3 regions of the Inediibacterium massiliense genome follow, and region 2 is predicted to be linked to each of the others. Evidence: riboswitches for the same ligand, from Rfam matches in the RefSeq annotation. Region 2 holds a riboswitch; each other region holds the start of a gene.
The links. A riboswitch is a leader RNA that binds a small molecule or an ion and turns the genes downstream of it on or off. The one in region 2 is predicted to bind thiamine pyrophosphate.
Positions count from the first base shown of each region.

Region 1: another riboswitch for thiamine pyrophosphate. It lies ahead of thiD (bifunctional hydroxymethylpyrimidine kinase/phosphomethylpyrimidine kinase); the one in region 2 lies ahead of thiT (energy-coupled thiamine transporter ThiT).
Region 3: another riboswitch for thiamine pyrophosphate. It lies ahead of thiS (sulfur carrier protein ThiS); the one in region 2 lies ahead of thiT (energy-coupled thiamine transporter ThiT).

Region 1 covers NZ_LN876587.1:207,643-213,676, forward strand. The annotation lists gene BN2409_RS09540 (protein adenylyltransferase SelO) at 1-183, shown strand, start outside; gene BN2409_RS09545 (redoxin domain-containing protein) at 288-749, opposite strand; gene BN2409_RS09550 (superoxide dismutase) at 981-1,598, shown strand; TPP riboswitch at 1,789-1,888, shown strand; TPP riboswitch at 1,958-2,057, shown strand; gene thiD (bifunctional hydroxymethylpyrimidine kinase/phosphomethylpyrimidine kinase) at 2,202-3,005, shown strand; gene thiM (hydroxyethylthiazole kinase) at 3,057-3,881, shown strand; gene thiE (thiamine phosphate synthase) at 3,865-4,503, shown strand; gene BN2409_RS09570 (helix-turn-helix domain-containing protein) at 4,650-5,657, shown strand; gene BN2409_RS09575 (ABC transporter ATP-binding protein) at 5,724-6,034, shown strand, end outside.
Region 2 covers NZ_LN876586.1:935,161-941,194, reverse strand. The annotation lists gene BN2409_RS08265 (sigma 54-interacting transcriptional regulator) at 1-457, opposite strand, end outside; tRNA gene BN2409_RS08260 (tRNA-Cys) at 544-618, opposite strand; tRNA gene BN2409_RS08255 (tRNA-Gly) at 622-696, opposite strand; tRNA gene BN2409_RS08250 (tRNA-Phe) at 702-777, opposite strand; tRNA gene BN2409_RS08245 (tRNA-Val) at 782-857, opposite strand; gene hslO (Hsp33 family molecular chaperone HslO) at 940-1,818, opposite strand; gene BN2409_RS08235 (cold-shock protein) at 1,907-2,107, opposite strand; gene BN2409_RS08230 (class I SAM-dependent DNA methyltransferase) at 2,222-2,962, opposite strand; gene BN2409_RS08225 (alpha/beta-type small acid-soluble spore protein) at 3,035-3,244, opposite strand; gene thiT (energy-coupled thiamine transporter ThiT) at 3,303-3,830, opposite strand; TPP riboswitch at 3,896-4,001, opposite strand; gene BN2409_RS08215 (DegV family protein) at 4,035-4,877, opposite strand; gene BN2409_RS08210 (type II CAAX endopeptidase family protein) at 4,898-5,839, opposite strand; gene BN2409_RS08205 (M20 metallopeptidase family protein) at 5,858-6,034, opposite strand, start outside.
Region 3 covers NZ_LN876586.1:146,413-152,446, reverse strand. The annotation lists gene BN2409_RS04575 (hypothetical protein) at 1-135, opposite strand, end outside; gene thiC (phosphomethylpyrimidine synthase ThiC) at 210-1,520, opposite strand; partial or broken gene BN2409_RS17785 (ThiS-like ubiquitin domain-containing protein) at 1,534-1,869, opposite strand; gene thiS (sulfur carrier protein ThiS) at 1,903-2,094, opposite strand; TPP riboswitch at 2,164-2,270, opposite strand; TPP riboswitch at 2,312-2,410, opposite strand; gene rbsB (ribose ABC transporter substrate-binding protein RbsB) at 2,459-3,364, opposite strand; gene rbsC (ribose ABC transporter permease) at 3,466-4,398, opposite strand; gene rbsA (ribose ABC transporter ATP-binding protein RbsA) at 4,406-5,902, opposite strand; gene rbsD (D-ribose pyranase) at 5,915-6,034, opposite strand, start outside.

The DNA.
Region 1 (6,034 bases), on a different contig from region 2:
ATTCCTCGAAACCATAGAGTAGAAGAAGCATTAGAAGCTGCCGTAAGACAAGGAGACTATAGTGTGATGGAGAAGTTTCTTGATGTTTTGTCGAATCCATATGAACATTCTAAAGAACAGGCCGAATACGCTACACTACCTCCACCATCTACACGTTGTTATAAAACCTTTTGTGGTACTTAATATAAGCGTAATGAGCTAACAAAATTCAAAATAACTATTATAGGGAAAAGGGCATTTTTATGAGCCCTTTTTCTATAAAGATATGGATGATTTGAAGAGATTCATTAGCTGTTGGATAAAATCTGAAAAACTTCATTAATATCAGGTAACTGTTCGGATGGATAAACTTTGACCCATTTTATTTTACCATTTTCATCGATAATGATATTCGCACGTTCCGATACGCCTTTAGTTTCATTGAATATTCCATAGTCACGGGCTATTTTGCCATGGGGCCAAAAATCAGATGGGAGGCTTACATTTTTAATCAAAAGAGCTGTTGCCCATACTTCTTTACAAGGTTGAGGATCTACACTAAATCCGAGGGGGATAGTGTTTAGATTCTGAAACTTTTGAAAATTAGTTTCCAATGCCCTCATTTGATCTGTACATACAGGAGTCCAAGCAAGAGGGTGCCAGGAAAGAAGTACTTTTTTCCCTTTATAAGCAGATAAGATGATATTTTGTTTTTTATTATCTTTCACACTAAATTCGGGTGCATCTGTACCAATTTGAATTGGGTTCATTCTAATCTTCCTTTCATTTTGTATTCTGATTTTATTTATATAGAATACCCTAAATAAAAATTTTTATGAAGAAAGGAGTATTGCAAGATGAAGATATATAGCCCATACAGATTTTAAATTTTTATAAGTCAAAAAAAGAATAAATAATAATGTTAAAACATAATCATTGTGGGTATAGATATAAAAGAGTTAAGATCTCAATGAAAAATGATTAGAATGGAGAGTGGGATTATGAAATTTGATAAAGTACAATTAAATTATGGATATAATGAACTAGAACCATATATAGATGCATTAACTGTAGAAACTCATTATGCAAAGCATCTACAAACATATGTGAATAATTTAAATGCCTTACTAAAAGGCTATGATGAAATTACATCAGGTAAAACACTAGAGGATTTATTATCAAATATCGACAGTATTCCTGAGAAGATAAGACAAGGTGTAATCAATCAAGGTGGAGGGGTAGCAAATCATAATTTTTATTTTTCGATTTTATCACCTAAACCTAAAAAAGCACCAGAAGGAAAGCTTTTAGAAGCTATAAATAATAAATTTGGTAGTTTTGAAGCAATGAAAGAAAAGATCAATAATGTATCTATAGCTCATTTTGGTTCAGGTTGGGGATGGCTTGTTCTAGATGAAAATAAAGAGTTAGAAATCATTACAACTAGCAATCAAAATTCACCATTGAGCATAAAGAAAAAGCCATTATTAACTATAGATGTTTGGGAGCATGCTTATTATTTGAAATATAAAAATGTTAGAGCGGATTATGTTAAAAATATATGGAATTTGATAGACTGGTCAAAAATTGAAAATATATATGAGGATTATGCAAAATAAGCATGAGATGATTCAAACAGATAGATTATCAAAATAACTTTATCGTAAAGAACATATGTAAATACTTTCCTCTGTGTAAAAAGAGGAAAGTATTTATTTTTAGGAAAGAATAGATGTAAGTATTAAAAAATTTACACATTTATTTGATTTGTGAAAATTTACAAATTATATTTTATCTGATATAATTCTTATATGTTTGCGGGGGAACTAGTTGTAGTTGAGAAGGTTAAAACCTAACCCTTTGAACCTGTTAGTTAACACTTACGTAGGGAAGCAAATCATTTAGGATACTTGTATATGATTAGAGTGCTTTCCACAGAGGATTGTACTCTATTTTTTTAACCCATAAAATTAAATATTATTATTTGCGGGGGAACTAGTTGTAGTTGAGAAGGTTAAAACCTGACCCTTTGAACCTGTTGGTTAATACTTACGTAGGGAAGCGAATCATTTACAAGATTATTTTGTATTGGATTAAAGGGTGCTTTCCTGTAAAGGAAAAGCACCTTATTTTTTTATAATACATAGGAAATTATAGATTTGTAAATAATCTTATAATTTTTGTTATGCATTTCAAAAGAGTTTAAAAAAGGAGGTAGTTTTATGAAAAAGGTACTGACGATTGCAGGATCAGATTGTAGTGGAGGGGCAGGAATACAAGCAGATTTAAAGACTTTTTCAGCCCATGGGGTATTTGGTATGAGTGTAATTGTTTCAGTGGTAGCGGAGAATACAAGCCGTGTAATTGACATACAGGATGTTACTCCTGATATGATAAAAAAGCAAATGGATGCGGTATTTGAGGATATTGAGGTAGATGCTATAAAAATTGGTATGTTGTCTACGCCTCTTTGTATGAAGGCTGTAGTAGAAAAGCTTCAGGAGTACAAGCCACGCAATGTTGTAATTGATCCTGTGATGTATGCAAAAAATGGTTGCCCTTTAATGAATCCTAATGCTATAGAAACATTGATAGAAGTTGTACTTCCTATGGCAGATTTACTGACTCCAAACATTCCAGAAGCTGAAAAAATATCAAATATTAAGATAAGTAATACAAAGGATATGGAAACAGCGGCAAAGCTTATTTATGATATGGGTTGTAAGAATGTTTTGGTAAAAGGTGGTCATGCCATTGGAGATGCACTAGATGTTTTATATGATGGAAAAGATTTTTATCATTTTGAAACAGAACGTATTGATACAAAAAACACACATGGGACAGGGTGTACTTTTTCTTCAGCCATTGCTTCTAATCTTGCTCTTGGTATGTCAATGTCACAAGCGGTTCAGCAGGCAAAAAAATATATTACAACAGCAATCAAACATTCTCTTGCTATAGGAAAAGGTCATGGACCTACACATCATTTTTATGATTTGTATAAAAATGGTTTACAAACAAAGTAAATAGTAGTTTTTCGGATTTGATTTTAAATAAAAGAAAGGGATGAAATAATCATGAATTATTTAACAAAAGAGTGTATGGACTTGATAGATGATGTAAGAACAAAAACTCCGCTTATACATAATATTACCAATTATGTAACAGTAAATGATTGTGCAAATGCTGTTTTAGCAATGGGAGCATCGCCTATTATGGCAGATGATCTATCAGAGGTAGAGGAAATAGTATCTATTTCTTCAGCACTGGTTATAAATATCGGAACATTAAATCAAAGAACCATAGAATCTATGATTACAGCAGGAAAAAAAGCAAACACACTACAGATACCTGTAGTTGTAGATCCTGTTGGAGCTGGAGCTTCCTCACTTAGAAACAAAGCTACAAGAGAAATTCTTTCACAAGTTAAAATTGATGTACTTCGTGGAAATTTATCAGAGGTATCTTTTGTAGCAGGGTTAAGTGTTTCTACAAAAGGTGTGGATGCAGCTAAGGAGGATCAAAAAAATGATGCAACAGATATTGCAAAAATGGTAGCTGACAAGCTCTCTTGTGTAGTAGGGATTACTGGAGAGGTAGATACTATTTCTGACGGTGTTAGAGTTGCTAAAATAGCAAACGGCAATCAATTGATGACTAAAGTAACAGGGACAGGGTGTATGACCTCTGCCATTGTAGGTAGTTTTTGTGGTGTAACAAAAGATTATTATACCGCTACGGTTGCAGGGATTGCATCAATGGGAATTTCAGGGGATCTTGCATATGAAAAAGCAGGAGCAGTGGGTACAGGTAGTTTCCATATTGGAATCATTGACGCTTTATCCAATATGAATAGGGATTGTTTTGTAGAAAGGGCGAAAATAGATGAAACAAAATATTGATTATACGTTATATCTTGTGACAGATAGAAATTTAATGAGTACACAAAAATTGGAAACTGCCGTAGAACAAGCTATATTAGGGGGATGTACTCTGGTACAATTACGCGAAAAAGATTGTTCATCTCTAGAGTTTTTCGAAACTGCTGTAAAGATCAAAAAAATTACAGATTGTTATGGTATACCACTGATTATTAATGATCGAATTGACATTGCATTGGCAGTAGACGCTGATGGAGTACATATTGGGCAAAGTGATATACCTGCAAAAATTGCAAGAAAATTGATTGGAAATGATAAAGTTATGGGTATATCTGCTTCTACCCTTGAAGAAGCAATAGAAGCACAAAAAAATGGGGCAGATTATCTTGGGATTGGAGCAATGTTTACAACAGGGACAAAGACAGATGCAAAATTTACCCCAATGGAAGAGCTTATGAGAATACGAAAAAGCATTTCTTTACCTATTGTAGCGATTGGAGGAATCAATAAAACTACTATTACTGCATTTAGAGGAACAGGTATTGATGGAGTTGCAGTAGTCTCTGCTATTATTTCTCAGTCTAATATAAAATCAGTAACCCAGGAATTAAAGGATCTATTTACGAAAGAAAACAATAGATAATAAAGAAAGCATATAATTTTTAGTGTAAAGAATTGTGCTTCAAAAAGGTAGGCATTTAATACAAGTGCCTACTATTTTGATTTATAATGAATATGAGCATGTTATATAATACCATATGAGAAAAGATATTTTTAGGAGTGTTGTATATGAATAAGTCACCAATGATAAAAGATTTATATGAATCAGAGGTTCTGATAGAGGAAAAAATGGATGATAGTATTGTGTTTAAGATGAGAAATCATAATGGAGAAGGGACCATGACAAGTTATGAAGTATTTCCGGGGATAAAACTCATTTATAATGACATCCATATGGAACAATGTATTCATAATAAGCGTATGGAAGAGGATACAATGGAAATTAATCATTGTAGAGAAGGAAGATTTGAATGTGAATTTTTAAATGGTACTTATATTTATTTAGAAGAAGGGGATTTAGCTGTGAATATGCTCAGTAATATAACTAAAATTTCACATTTTCCTTTGGCACATTATCATGGAGTTTCTATTGTTATTCATCTTCAGGAAGCGAGTCAATTTATATCTCCTTTACTTAATGAACTGACTATTGATTTGTATGAACTTAGAGATAAACTTTGTTTTGAAAATAGATGTTTTATTATGCGTGCGAAGGACTCTATACAGCATATTTTTAATGAACTTTACTCTGTGCCAAATGAATTAAAATTTGGCTATTTTAAGGTTAAAATAATGGAGTTGTTTCTTTTTTTAATGTCGTTTGATTTAAAAGATCAATGCGAAAAAAGAAGATATTTTCAAAAAAACCAAGTGGATATTATTAAAGAAATGAAAAAATATATGACAGAAAATATGGAAAAGCATTTTACATTAGAAGAATTATCTGAAGGATTTAATATTTCAGTGACTGCTATGCAACAATGTTTTAAAGGAGTTTATGGGACCTCTATCTATGCATATATGCGTTCATATCGAATGAAAGTGGCGGCTAAGATGCTTCGTCATAGTCATGATAGTGTGACAGTTATAGCTTTAAAAGTAGGCTACGAAAATTCTAGTAAATTTTCAGCAGCTTTTAAAGCGGTGATGAATATCACACCTTTAAAATATAGAAAAACTTATCACCTAAATGGAGCAAATCTGTTAAACCAGAGTGGAAAAGAAAAACTTAAATGACTATAATACTGTTTTGTAGGGTGATTGAGAATGATTATAAGTTCCATTTAAAAAGGAGGATTTAAAATGAATGAAAAAAAGGAAAACCCATTAATACGATTATTATCCTTTGCATCACAATGCAAGGGCAAAATGATTGCTTCTGTAATATTTGCAATCATAGGTATTGCAGGTGGTATGGTACCTTATTTTTCTATAGCCCACATAACAGTAGATCTTGTTGAAGATCATTATACGGTGCAAGGTATGACATTTGCAGTTTTTATAGCTTTGATTGGATATACCATAAAAGTCTTATGCAATTTAATATCTACTTCTTTATCTCATGAGTCAGCATATAGTATTATTCAAAATATTCGAACTTCTATAACTAAAAA
Region 2 (6,034 bases):
CATTGCATCTCTTAATCATACCTTGATCATCAATGATTACGATACCATTATTGGTAAAATCCAAAACTGCTTTTAATTCACTAGATTCTTCTATTTGTTTTTCTAACAATGCCTTTATAATATCTGTCCGAGTTAAAATCCCTACCAAACTTCCTTTTTCATCCACAACAGGTAGTCTTCCTACTTTTATTTCCCAAGCTTCTCCTACACTGGCATCTTGACTAATGGTAATTACTTTTTTCGTAGCTAAAGTTCCAACCTTTGTATTTGAATGAATGTTTTTTAAAAAAGATTTCATCAAATTGGTTTTTGTAATAATTCCTATTAAGTTTCTTTCTTCATCTACAATAGGAGCTCCATCAATACGATTTTTCACAAAAATTTTTACAGCTTCATGCAAAGTATCTTCTACTGTTAGGACAATGGGATTCTTAGTCATTACTTGTTGAACTCTCAAGCCATTCCCCCCCTTAATGATTCGCATTTTTATTATAACATATAACAAAACAAAAAATCCTAGTATATACTAGGATTTTTCAATATTGGAGGCGGCACCCAGATTTGAACTGGGGAATAAAGGTTTTGCAGACCTCTGCCTTACCACTTGGCTATGCCGCCATATGGAGCGGAAGACGAGATTCGAACTCGCGACCCTCGCCTTGGCAAGGCGATGCTCTACCACTGAGCCACTTCCGCACATTTGGTGCCCAGAGGCGGAATCGAACCACCGACACGGGGATTTTCAGTCCCCTGCTCTACCGACTGAGCTATCTGGGCAAAATGGTGGGCGCAATAGGGCTCGAACCTATGACCCCCTGCTTGTAAGGCAGGTGCTCTCCCAGCTGAGCTATGCGCCCTCAATAACTTACAAAAGATATTATACACATAAACATCTATTTTGTCAATAGCATTTCATAGCACAGTAGTAAAGTACTTCAACTACTGTGCTTCTTCATAAAGCTTTTGTAAATGTTCTTTGTTAAAATGATATTTTCTATTACAAAAATGACATGTAAGTTCTGCCTGCCCATCTTCTTCAATAATTTGTTTTAAATCTTTTTCTCCAATACTAATCAAAGCTCTTTCAAGCTTTTCTTCTGAACAATCACAGTTTAAAAATACTTCTTGTTTATCAAGAATTTCTAAGTCAAAACCTTCTAAAATTCTCTTTAGCATTTCTTCTCCATCTTGAGTCTCTTCCATTAATTTTGTCACAGATGGAAGTTCATTGATTCTCTTTTCAAGCTTTAGAATGACATCATCTGACGCATCAGGAAGTACTTGTATAATAAACCCTCCTGCTTCTTTTACAGAATAATCTCTATCTACTAATACTCCTAATCCTACTGCAGAAGGCTGCTGCTCTGAATATGCAAAATAAGCTGTAAAATCCTCTGCGATTTCTCCAGATACTAAATCTGATTGTCCTATATATGGATCTTTTAAGCCCAAGTCTTTAATTACAATCATTTTTCCTTTTCCAACAGCTCTTCCTACATCTAGTTTTTTGTCCTCTCTTAATGGAAGCTCTACATTAGGATTTGAAACATATCCTTTTACATTTCCTTTTGAATCAGAAACTGCTAAGATTTGTTTTAAAGGTCCATCCCCTTTAATTTGTATAGATAATTTATTTTTATCTCCTTTTAGCATAAGCCCCATCATTACTGTTCCTGTAAGAGTTCTTCCTAAAGCAGCCGTAGCAACAGGAGTTGTATGATGAATCTTTCTTGCTTCTTCTACTAAATTTGTTGTAATCCCTAAAAAAACTCTTATACTTTTATTGGCAGCTACTCCTCGAAGTATATAATTTTTCATTATCTCCATCCTTTTCATCTATAGTAATAAAAGCCCTGATTTATCCAATCAGGGCTATTGAGGGCTACACGTTTTCTGAAGCTTTTTATTATCCTCTTACAACGTTTGTAGCTTGAGGTCCTTTTTCTCCTTGAATTACTTCAAATTCAACAGCTTGACCTTCTTCTAAAGTTTTGTAACCTTCCATGTTGATTGCAGAGAAATGTACGAAAACATCTTCTCCATTTTCTCTTGAAATAAATCCATAACCTTTTTCTCCATTAAACCATTTTACTGTACCTTTTTCCATTCAAACAATCCTCCTAACCAATATCATACGTAGCAAATCATTGCTACACCTAGAGTTTATCACAGGTCATTTTCAGTGTCAATGCAAATTAGCTATAAGTTTATAGTGTCAAATTTATTTTTGGCAAACAAAATAAACTCTTTCACTTGTTTTTTTAGGAGATAAAAAAGTAAAAGCATCAAAAGATTCAATTTTTTTAAATCCTACTTGTTTTAATATATTTATGATTTCTTTTTCTTTATATGCCCTTTGTATATGATCTTCTTCATACTTTTTATAAAAGTCACCCTCTTTTATAAAAAGAGTCAAATCTAAATTACATATACTATTTTTCTCATCAAAATAGTTTTCCCATATATAAGAAACTTCTTCTAAATTTTCTGCATAAGTATGATTTCCTAATACTTGTGATAATTTATAATAACTACTAATATCAAAAATAAAGCATCCATTTTCCTTTAAATGATCATATACTCCTTGAAATACTTTGAGTAAATCTTCCTCACCAATGATATAGTTTACACCATCACAAATACATAAAATAGTATCCAAATGAGTAGGCAATAAAAGATCTGTTATATCTTGATTGAGATAAACTACATCTAAATCCATATCTTGAGCCTTTTGAGATGCTACATAAAGCATATCTTCTGCTATATCTACTCCAATCATATTATATCCTCTTTTTGCAAGTCTATTCGTAATATTCCCTGTCCCACAAGCTAATTCTGCTATATTTTGAGGATTTATATCATACCTTTTAAAAATATCTTCAATATACACGATCCACTCATCATAGTCTACATCTTCCATCAATTGATCATATACATAAGCAAAAGCACTATAGCTTTTCATTCCATCTCTCCCCTATCTTATATTTTCACTTGTTTATTATAATATATTTCCAAACAAAAAGAGATAGATTTTCTATCCCTCTGTATTTTTCTTATTCAATTGTTTTTTTCTTACCGTAATAAGTCCTCCAATTCTTCCTGTTTCCTTCGCAGTAAGTCCTCCCCATCCTAAGTTTTCTACCTTTTCTAATAATCCAAGCTCTTGAGCAATTTCATATTTCCATTTGTCTTCGATGGTTTCTATTTTATTCTTTTTATTTTTTACACTGTTTTTCTTAGACATTCATACCCCTCCCCTATATTTTTTATTATGGCCAAGGGGTACCCTTTTTATACTTATTTTACTGTTTTGTTAAATGATATTTTAAAGATTTATATAAAATACTAATGATAAAAATGGATATGATCAATTCTGGTACCAAATAGCTTGCATTGTACTTCATAGAATAAGCCCATGGATTTTCACCTGCTGGCGCATACGCTTTAAAAACAATTGCTCCAGATATAACATGAGAAATAAATCTTCCTATAGTAGCTATGCATATACTAATATTCACTCTTTTCAAATCTTTGTTCAAAAGTCCTGCAAGTCCTAAAACGCCAAAAGCAGTTATATAATCAAAAACTATAGATAAAATATGTAGTGACCATGATTTTCCTAATAAAAATTGTAAAATACCATATACAACTCCTGCTAAAATCCCAGGCCCGCATCCCCATCTTATGGAATATATAAAGATAGGTACCATACTTCCTGCTGTAATAGATCCTCCATAAGGCCCTTCAAATATCTTAATATAGCTTAAAATTTGTGCTAATGCAATCATAATCCCTGCTTCTACAATCATTTTTGTAGTAAATTTTTTCATTTTCATCACCCCCTTCAAAAATATTCATTACAAAATATAAAACTGCATTCTGAAAAGAATGCAGCTCATTTTCTTACTTATGTTCCTACGCTGGCATTATCCAGATCAGGTTATGGGTCGAAACAAATAAGTTTCCTCTCAGCCATTTTTTTAGCTCCCCGTTTATATTATCTTTTATAATTATAATGTATAAAATATAGTGGGTCAAATTTCAAAAGTAACTACTCCAATGAGTCCTGGTCCTGTATGGACTCCTAAAACTGGACTAATCTGAGAAAATAATATTTCATTAATATTTCCTATCTCCTTTATCCTCTCTAAAAGTTTCTTAGCTTCTTCCTCAGCATCTCCATGCATAATAGCAATATCTATTCTTTTATTTTTTATCTTTTCTTTTACAATAGAATAAATATCCTCTATTGATTTTTTTCGTCCTCTTACTTTTTTATAGGTATAATATTTTCCTTCCTCATCTATAGAAATAATAGGTTTGATTCCTAAAATTTCTCCTACTGTTCCTTCTACTAAACCAATTCTGCCACCTTTACGCAAATATTCTAAAGTTTTTAATACATAAAAAAGATCTGATTTATGAAGTATTTTTTTCGTTTTTTCTATAATTTGTTCAAAATTAGAATTTTTATAAGCTTCCTTAGCTGCTTCTAAAACTAAAAATCCAAGTCCCATAGATAAAGTTTTAGAATCCATTAATTCTATGGTCAATTTTTTAAATTCATTCGCTACATTTTTAACCATATTGTATGTACCACTTAAACCACTTGAAATAAATATACCTAGCACATGAGTATACTCTTCATCTTGTAATTTCTGAAACAAGTTTTTCGCATCCTCTGGAGAAGGCAAAGAAGTCTTTGGAGTCTCTATTTCTAAACTTTCATAAACTTCTTGTGGAGAAATTTCTACTCGATCTCTAAATTCTTTTTTTGAATAAATCACACGAAGAGGAAGTACCTCAATATTATATTTTTCAATCCACTCTTGTGGTAAGTCACAAGAAGAATCGGTAATTATGGCTATCTTTTCCATATACACTCTCCTAACTATAGTTAAAGCATCATATGCTTAATTTGTAAATAACCCATATATATAAATATAATAACTGTTAACCCAATAGGTGTAAATACAATTTTAGACATTGTATTGGTTTTTTCTTTATTTTCAATAAAATAACATTCTTTTTTATTCTTTTTCATATCTTTTATGATTTTTTTATATAATGAATATCCTAAGGTAGCTGTAAAAACAGATACGATTCCAAAAAAGACAGTAATAATCAGAATTTGAAAAGTTTCTAAATGTGCTGCACTCTCAACCATTGGTTGTGATCTTTGACTATACTTATGAATCATATATCCTAACGTTACAGCTAATCCATTATTCGTCATATGTCCAATGATTCCTGCAAATAAAGAATTGGTTTGATGCACCAAGTATCCAAATATAATTCCTAATATAATAGGTCCTAAAAAATTTTGAAGATTAAAATGAAACACCCCAAACAATAGAGCAGATATCCATATAGCCTTTTTTTCTCCTATTGTTTCATATGTTTTTAGTAATAATCCCCTAAAAAAAACTTCTTCACAAATTCCAGCAGATATAGAAATAATAAATAAAAGCACAAAGTATTCAGAAAAATTAGTAGCAGTTGGAATAGATTGCGGTCTTATATTTACAAAAATACTTAAAAACATCATAAAAACCAAATTGAAAAAAAGAGCTACAGGATACATGCAAATGGTTATAAAAAAAATCATGATTCCATGTTTTAAAGATAAAGAATTTAATCTTAATACTCTTTTGAAAGAATCTTTTTTTATTTTTATGTATAAAAGCGGTGGTAATAAAACAAGCACATATTCCGTAATCAATAACCCTATTTTTAAATTTTCATGTTGAACATAATAGCCTACAGTTAAAAGAAAAATAGCTGTAATCAAATACAATATATTGACTCCTAAAACTTCTACTTTTCCGCTATTTTCCAAATACTTCACTCCTTATTTTTATATTTTTTGCTCTTCTATAAATATTAATAAATTTTTATAGATTTGAATGCCTGTTAAAAGTATTTCTTCATTAAAAGAGAATTTACAATGATGAAGAGGATATATATGTCCTTGATCTTTATTATTAACTCCTAAAAAGAAAAAAAGTCCTTGTACTTTCTTTTGATAATAAGA
Region 3 (6,034 bases), 790 kb from region 2:
TTCAAAATAATATGACATTTTTTCTTTTATTTTCTTTGATGATTTATAAGGATCATCTGATGCCATCATATAAGACATGCCAGCTATTCCATCTGCATCCACTTCTTTTGCCACATATAAATTACTATTGACCATCAATAATTTATTTTTTCTATAATTTCTTCAAAAGAATATTTCATTATTTTCCTATTGGTAATTAAAAATAACATTTAATCCTCATCTCTTAACATATTAATATTTTTTCCTTCCATCACTTTATTCATATTTCTCATAGAACACATTTTTCCACACATGGTACAACTATCTTCATGAGCAGGCATAGATTCTTTTCTATATTTTCTGGCTTTTTCTTCATCGATAGCAAGTGAAAACATACTTTCCCAATCTAGCTTTTGTCTTGCTGTACTCATAGCATGGTCCCAATCTCTTGCACCTTTTATATTCTTTCCTAAATCTCCAGCATGAGCTGCAATCTTTGTTGCAATAATTCCTTCCTTCATATCCTCTAAGGTTGGTAGTCTTAAATGTTCTGCTGGTGTAACATAGCATAAAAAGTCTACTCCACAGCTTGCAGCTAAAGCTCCTCCAATGGCACTTGTAATATGATCATATCCAGGCGCTATATCTGTAACAATAGGCCCTAGTACATAAAAGGGAGCCCCATGGCAAAGCTTCTTTTCTAATAATACATTAGCCTGAATTTCGTTAATTGCCATATGTCCTGGTCCTTCAATCATTACTTGAACATTTTTTTCCCATGCTCTTAAGGTAAGTTCTCCTAAGACCATTAATTCATGTATTTGACTTGCATCCGTAGAGTCATTAATACTTCCTGGTCGACATGCATCTCCTAAACTTAATGCTACATCATATTCCCCACAAATATCTAATAGCTCATCATAATATTCATAAAATGGATTTTCTTGATTATTTAGCTCCATCCATGCATAAAGCAATGATCCACCTCTAGATACAATGTTCGTAAGTCTTTTATTTCTTTTGAAAGTTTCTGCGGTATTTTTATTCAGCCCTGCATGAATGGTTACAAAATCTACTCCATCCTTTGCATGTTTTCTTACTACATCTAAAAATTCTTTTGCAGTAATATCTTTTAATTCCTTATCATAAAAGCCTACCGCATCATATATAGGGACAGTCCCTATCATAGCACTTGATCTTTTAATTAATTTTCTTCTAAATTCTTCTGTTTTACCATAAGAACTCAAATCCATAATAGCCTCTGCTTTCATATCTAAAGCTACCTTTACTTTTTCAAGTTCTTTTTCTATATCACAACAATCTTTAGAAATACCTAAATTTACATTGATCTTCGTTTTAAGTCCCTCTCCTACTCCTTCAGGATCTAATGATTTGTGATTTTTATTGGCAGGAATAATTACTTTTCCCTCTGCAATAAGTTTTCTTAAAATATCTACTTCTATATTCTCCTTTTTTGATACAATTTCCATTTCTTTAGTAATAATCCCTCGTTTAGCAGCATCCATTTGAGTTGTATACATACTTTCATCTCCTTTATATAATCATCCAGTCTTTTAATATAGGCTGATATCCTTTTTCTAATATGGCTTTTTTCATTTCTTCTACACTTCTTGTATCTGATATGTCAAACTGTCCATCTCCCTTATCTTCTGCACTATGTCCCCCCACCTCTGTAGTAACTCCTGCAGAAACTTTTGTAACTCCAAGAGGAATTAGGTTTTCTCTAAGTTCTGCTCTCCTTATAAGAATAATGTGGTCTCCTTCTTTTGATTTTTGATCTTCCTTGATTGGAAATCCATTTCGTATCATAATATCTGCATCGTTTTTATAAAAATTTTTCACATGAAATACAGTTGCATCACTCTTTACTTCTAGCTTTTTTCATTCACAAATATGTTCATATCAACCTTCTCCTACAAAACTTACAATTTCTATCTTGTCTTCTTCATTAAGAATATGTTCTTTATACTCTTCCTTTACAATAATTTTTTCATTGACTTCTATGACTATTTTGTCTTTTTCTAAATTTAAATGTTTCAAAAATTCTTCTATATGCATTTGTGGAATATTCATCATCTTTCCATTTACAATCATCTTTTCCCCTCCCTTCATTGAAATTTTATAAATTATACAAAAAAGTGGGAATTCTCAGAGAACTCCCACTTTGCATGCAGAAAGATTCCCTACGTTGGCATTATCCAAATCAGGTTATACGGGTCAGAGATCACATCTCTTTCTCAGCCCATTTATGAGCTCCCCAGTTTATTCATTTTATGGCTTTACTTACAAAAAAAGCTTACCCGAAGGTAAGCTTGATCTCTCGTTGCTTCCCTACGTCAGTATGACCTGCATCAGGTAATAAGGGTCAGGAAAAATCCTTCTCAGCCAAAAGGCCCCCCTAGCAAAACTATCTTGTTGCTTTCATTGTATTCTTATTTTTGTTTTTTGTAAAGTCTTATTATTCTGTTATTAATTTTAAATCAACAGGAATAAAGTCATCTACTTTTTCCCCTTTGATTATTTTATCTGCTGTTTCTATTCCTAAAGATCCTATTTTATCTGGTTGCTGTGCAACAGTTGCAGCAAGTTTTCCTTCTTTTACAGATGTAACTGCATCCTCTGTAGCATCAAAACCAACAACCATAATGTCTCTTTTGGTTCCTTCGATAGCTTTTAATGCACCTAAAGCCATTTCATCATTATGAGCAAAAACAGCATTGATTTCTGGTTGTGCTTGTAAGATATTTTCCATCACTGTCAAACCTTCTGTTCTATTAAAGTTTGCAGTTTGTTTTGCTACTACTGTTAATTCTTTTCCTTTGATCGCTTCATTAAATCCTGCTCCTCTATCTACTGTAGCAGAAGCTCCTGGAATTCCCTCTAACTCTACTAATTTTCCTTTTTCTCCAAGTTTTTCTACAATGTATTCTCCTGCCATTTTTCCACCTGCTACATTATCAGAAGCAATATGAGATACTACCTCTCCGCTTTTTGCTCCTCTATCTAGAGTAAGTACTGGAATATTTGCATCATTTGAAATCTTAATGGCATTTCCTACTGTATCAGAGTTTGTTGGATTGATCATAATAGCTGAAACGCCTCTTGTTACCATATCTTCCATATTAGAAAGTTCCTTCTCTGACTTATCTTGCGAATCTAATACAATTAACTCATACCCTAATTCTTTGGCTTTTGCCTCAGCACCCTCTTTTAATGTTACAAAAAATGGATTGTTTAAAGTGGAAATAATCAATCCTATTTTTTTAGCTTCTTCTTTCTGAGGCTCTGCTTGCTTCCCTGTACAACCTGCTAATAATCCCATAGCCAAAATGGCTACCATGAAAATAGATACTACCTTTTTCATTTTTAATTCCCCCATTCCTTTATAATTTATATATATGGATTTTAAAAAACAAACCCATCATGACAATGTTATTTTATCCCTTTTCAAGAAAAATAAACTATTTATTTTTCTTTTCGATCAGATAATACTGCAATTAATATAACTGCTCCCTTTGCAATCATTTGATAATACGAAGAAACATTGAGTAAATTTAAAGCGTTGTTTAAAATCCCTATAATTAAAGCTCCTATGATGGTTCCTAATACACTTCCTGCTCCTCCTGCAAGACTTGTTCCTCCTAATACAACAGCTGCAATGGCATCTAATTCGTATCCAATCCCTGCATTAGGATCTGCTGAAGAAATTCTTGATGTAGTAATAATTCCTGCTAAAGCTGCTAAAAATCCACTGATGGCATATACAGAAAGTTTAATATTAGACACTCTAAGTCCTGAAAGCTTGGATGCTTCTTCATTTCCACCTAAAGCATAAATATATCTTCCTATTCTTGTTTGAGTTAAAATATAATAGGATAAGATAAACACTAAAACCATTAAATAAACTGGAATAGGAATTTTTAAGAAATATCCTCCTCCAATATTTGAAAACAACTCAGAGGTCTGATCTCCTGCTAATGTAATAGGCTTTCCATCAGAAAAAACTAAAGTTGCTCCTCTTAAAACAGTCATTGTAACTAAAGTTGCAATAAAGGGCTGAACTTTTCCCTTACTAATAATCATTCCACTAAAACATCCTGCTAACACACCAATCACTAAAGCGATGGCTACAGATAAAAACACATGGACTCCTGATGAAATAAGATATGCAGATACAGCACCAGAAAAAGCTAAAATAGAACCTACAGATAAGTCTATTCCTCCTGTTAAAATAACAAAAGTCATACCTGCTGCAATAATAGAATTAATTGAAGTTTGTCTTAATACATTGAGTATATTGGGTAATGTCAAAAATCTAGGACTCAGTAAAGAAACAATGAGGGAAAAAACAATGAGTCCTATAATAGATTTAAATTTCATGAGTAATTTTTTATTCATACTTTGTTTAAGCCTCCTTTATACCTACAGCACATTTCATAATTTTTTCTTGGGAAGCATCTTCTATAGAAAATTCTCCACTAATTGTTCCTTGATACATAACTAAAATACGATCACTCATGCCTAATACCTCTGGCATCTCTGAAGAAATCATAATAATGCTCATACCCTCTTTTTTAAATTCATTAATTAAATCATATATTTCTTTTTTTGCTCCTACGTCCACTCCTCTAGTAGGTTCATCTAATATTAAAATTTTAGGTTTTGTCATCAGTCCTTTTGCAATAGAAACTTTTTGCTGATTTCCTCCACTTAAATTTTTAATTCTTTGATTTTCACTAGGAGTTTTTATATTCATGTGATCAATATATTTTTTTACAGCTTCTTTTTCTTTTTTAGGACTAATTTTTAATAAAAACTCCTCAAATTTTTTCAAAGAACATATAGTCATATTTTCTTTTACAGAAAGTCCTAAAATTAATCCATCTCCTTTTCGATCCTCTGATACATAAGCAATTCCTTTTTGTAAAGCTTGTTGAGGGGATTTTATTTCTACTTTTTTTCCTTCTATATAGATTTCTCCTGAACTTTTTTGAATCGCTCCATATAAAGTCTTTGCAAGCTCTGTTCTTCCAGAGCCCATAAGTCCTGAAATTCCAAGAATTTCTCCTTTTCTTAATGTAAAATCAATACCTTTTATATATTCATTAGACAGATTCTTTACTTCTAAGGACATTTCTCCTTTTTGTGCAGGAATTCTAGGAAATTGCTCTGTAAGCTTTCTGCCTACCATCATTTCTATTAATTGATTTTCTTCTAAATTTTTCACTTCATCTTCCCCAATAAACTTTCCATCTCTTAAAACCGTCACATCATCACACATCCTAAAAATTTCCTCAAGTCTATGAGATATATAAACAATTCCTTTTTCATCTTTTTTTAATTCATCAATTACTTCAAATAAACTTTCTGTTTCTTTTTTTGTTAGAGCATCTGTCGGTTCATCCATAATAATAATTTTTGTATTTAAAGAAATAGCCTTTGCAATTTCAACCATTTGCTGCTGACCAACACTTAGCTGAGAAACCTTTTGTCTAGGATCTTTATCTACTTTGAGTTTTTTTAACAATTTTTCACTATCTTGATAAAGCTTTTTCCAGTCTATTTTTTTAAATGAGTTTACAGGTTCTCTTCCTAAAAATATATTCTCTCCAATAGTTAAATGAGGAATTAAATTCAATTCCTGATGAATAATACTGATTCCAAGATCTTGGGCATCTTTTGGGCCTTTTAAATGAATTTCTTCTCCATTATAAATAAGTTGACCTTGATCTTTTGTGTACACACCACTTAATATTTTCATAAGAGTAGATTTTCCTGCCCCATTTTCTCCAAGTAGAGCCATTACTCTTCCTTGATGAATTTTAAGATCTACACCATCTAAAGCTTTTACCCCTGGGAATTCTTTTATAATCCCCTTCATTTCAAATATAGGTTTATTCATTCCCATCTCTCCTTAAAATACAACACCTGATTTTAAGATTACATTTGCATATGGAGTATGTTCTCCTGTTCTCACAATTCCTTTTGATTCTTTTGTCATATCCTTAAAAGTCTCATGATCTACTTTTGTAAT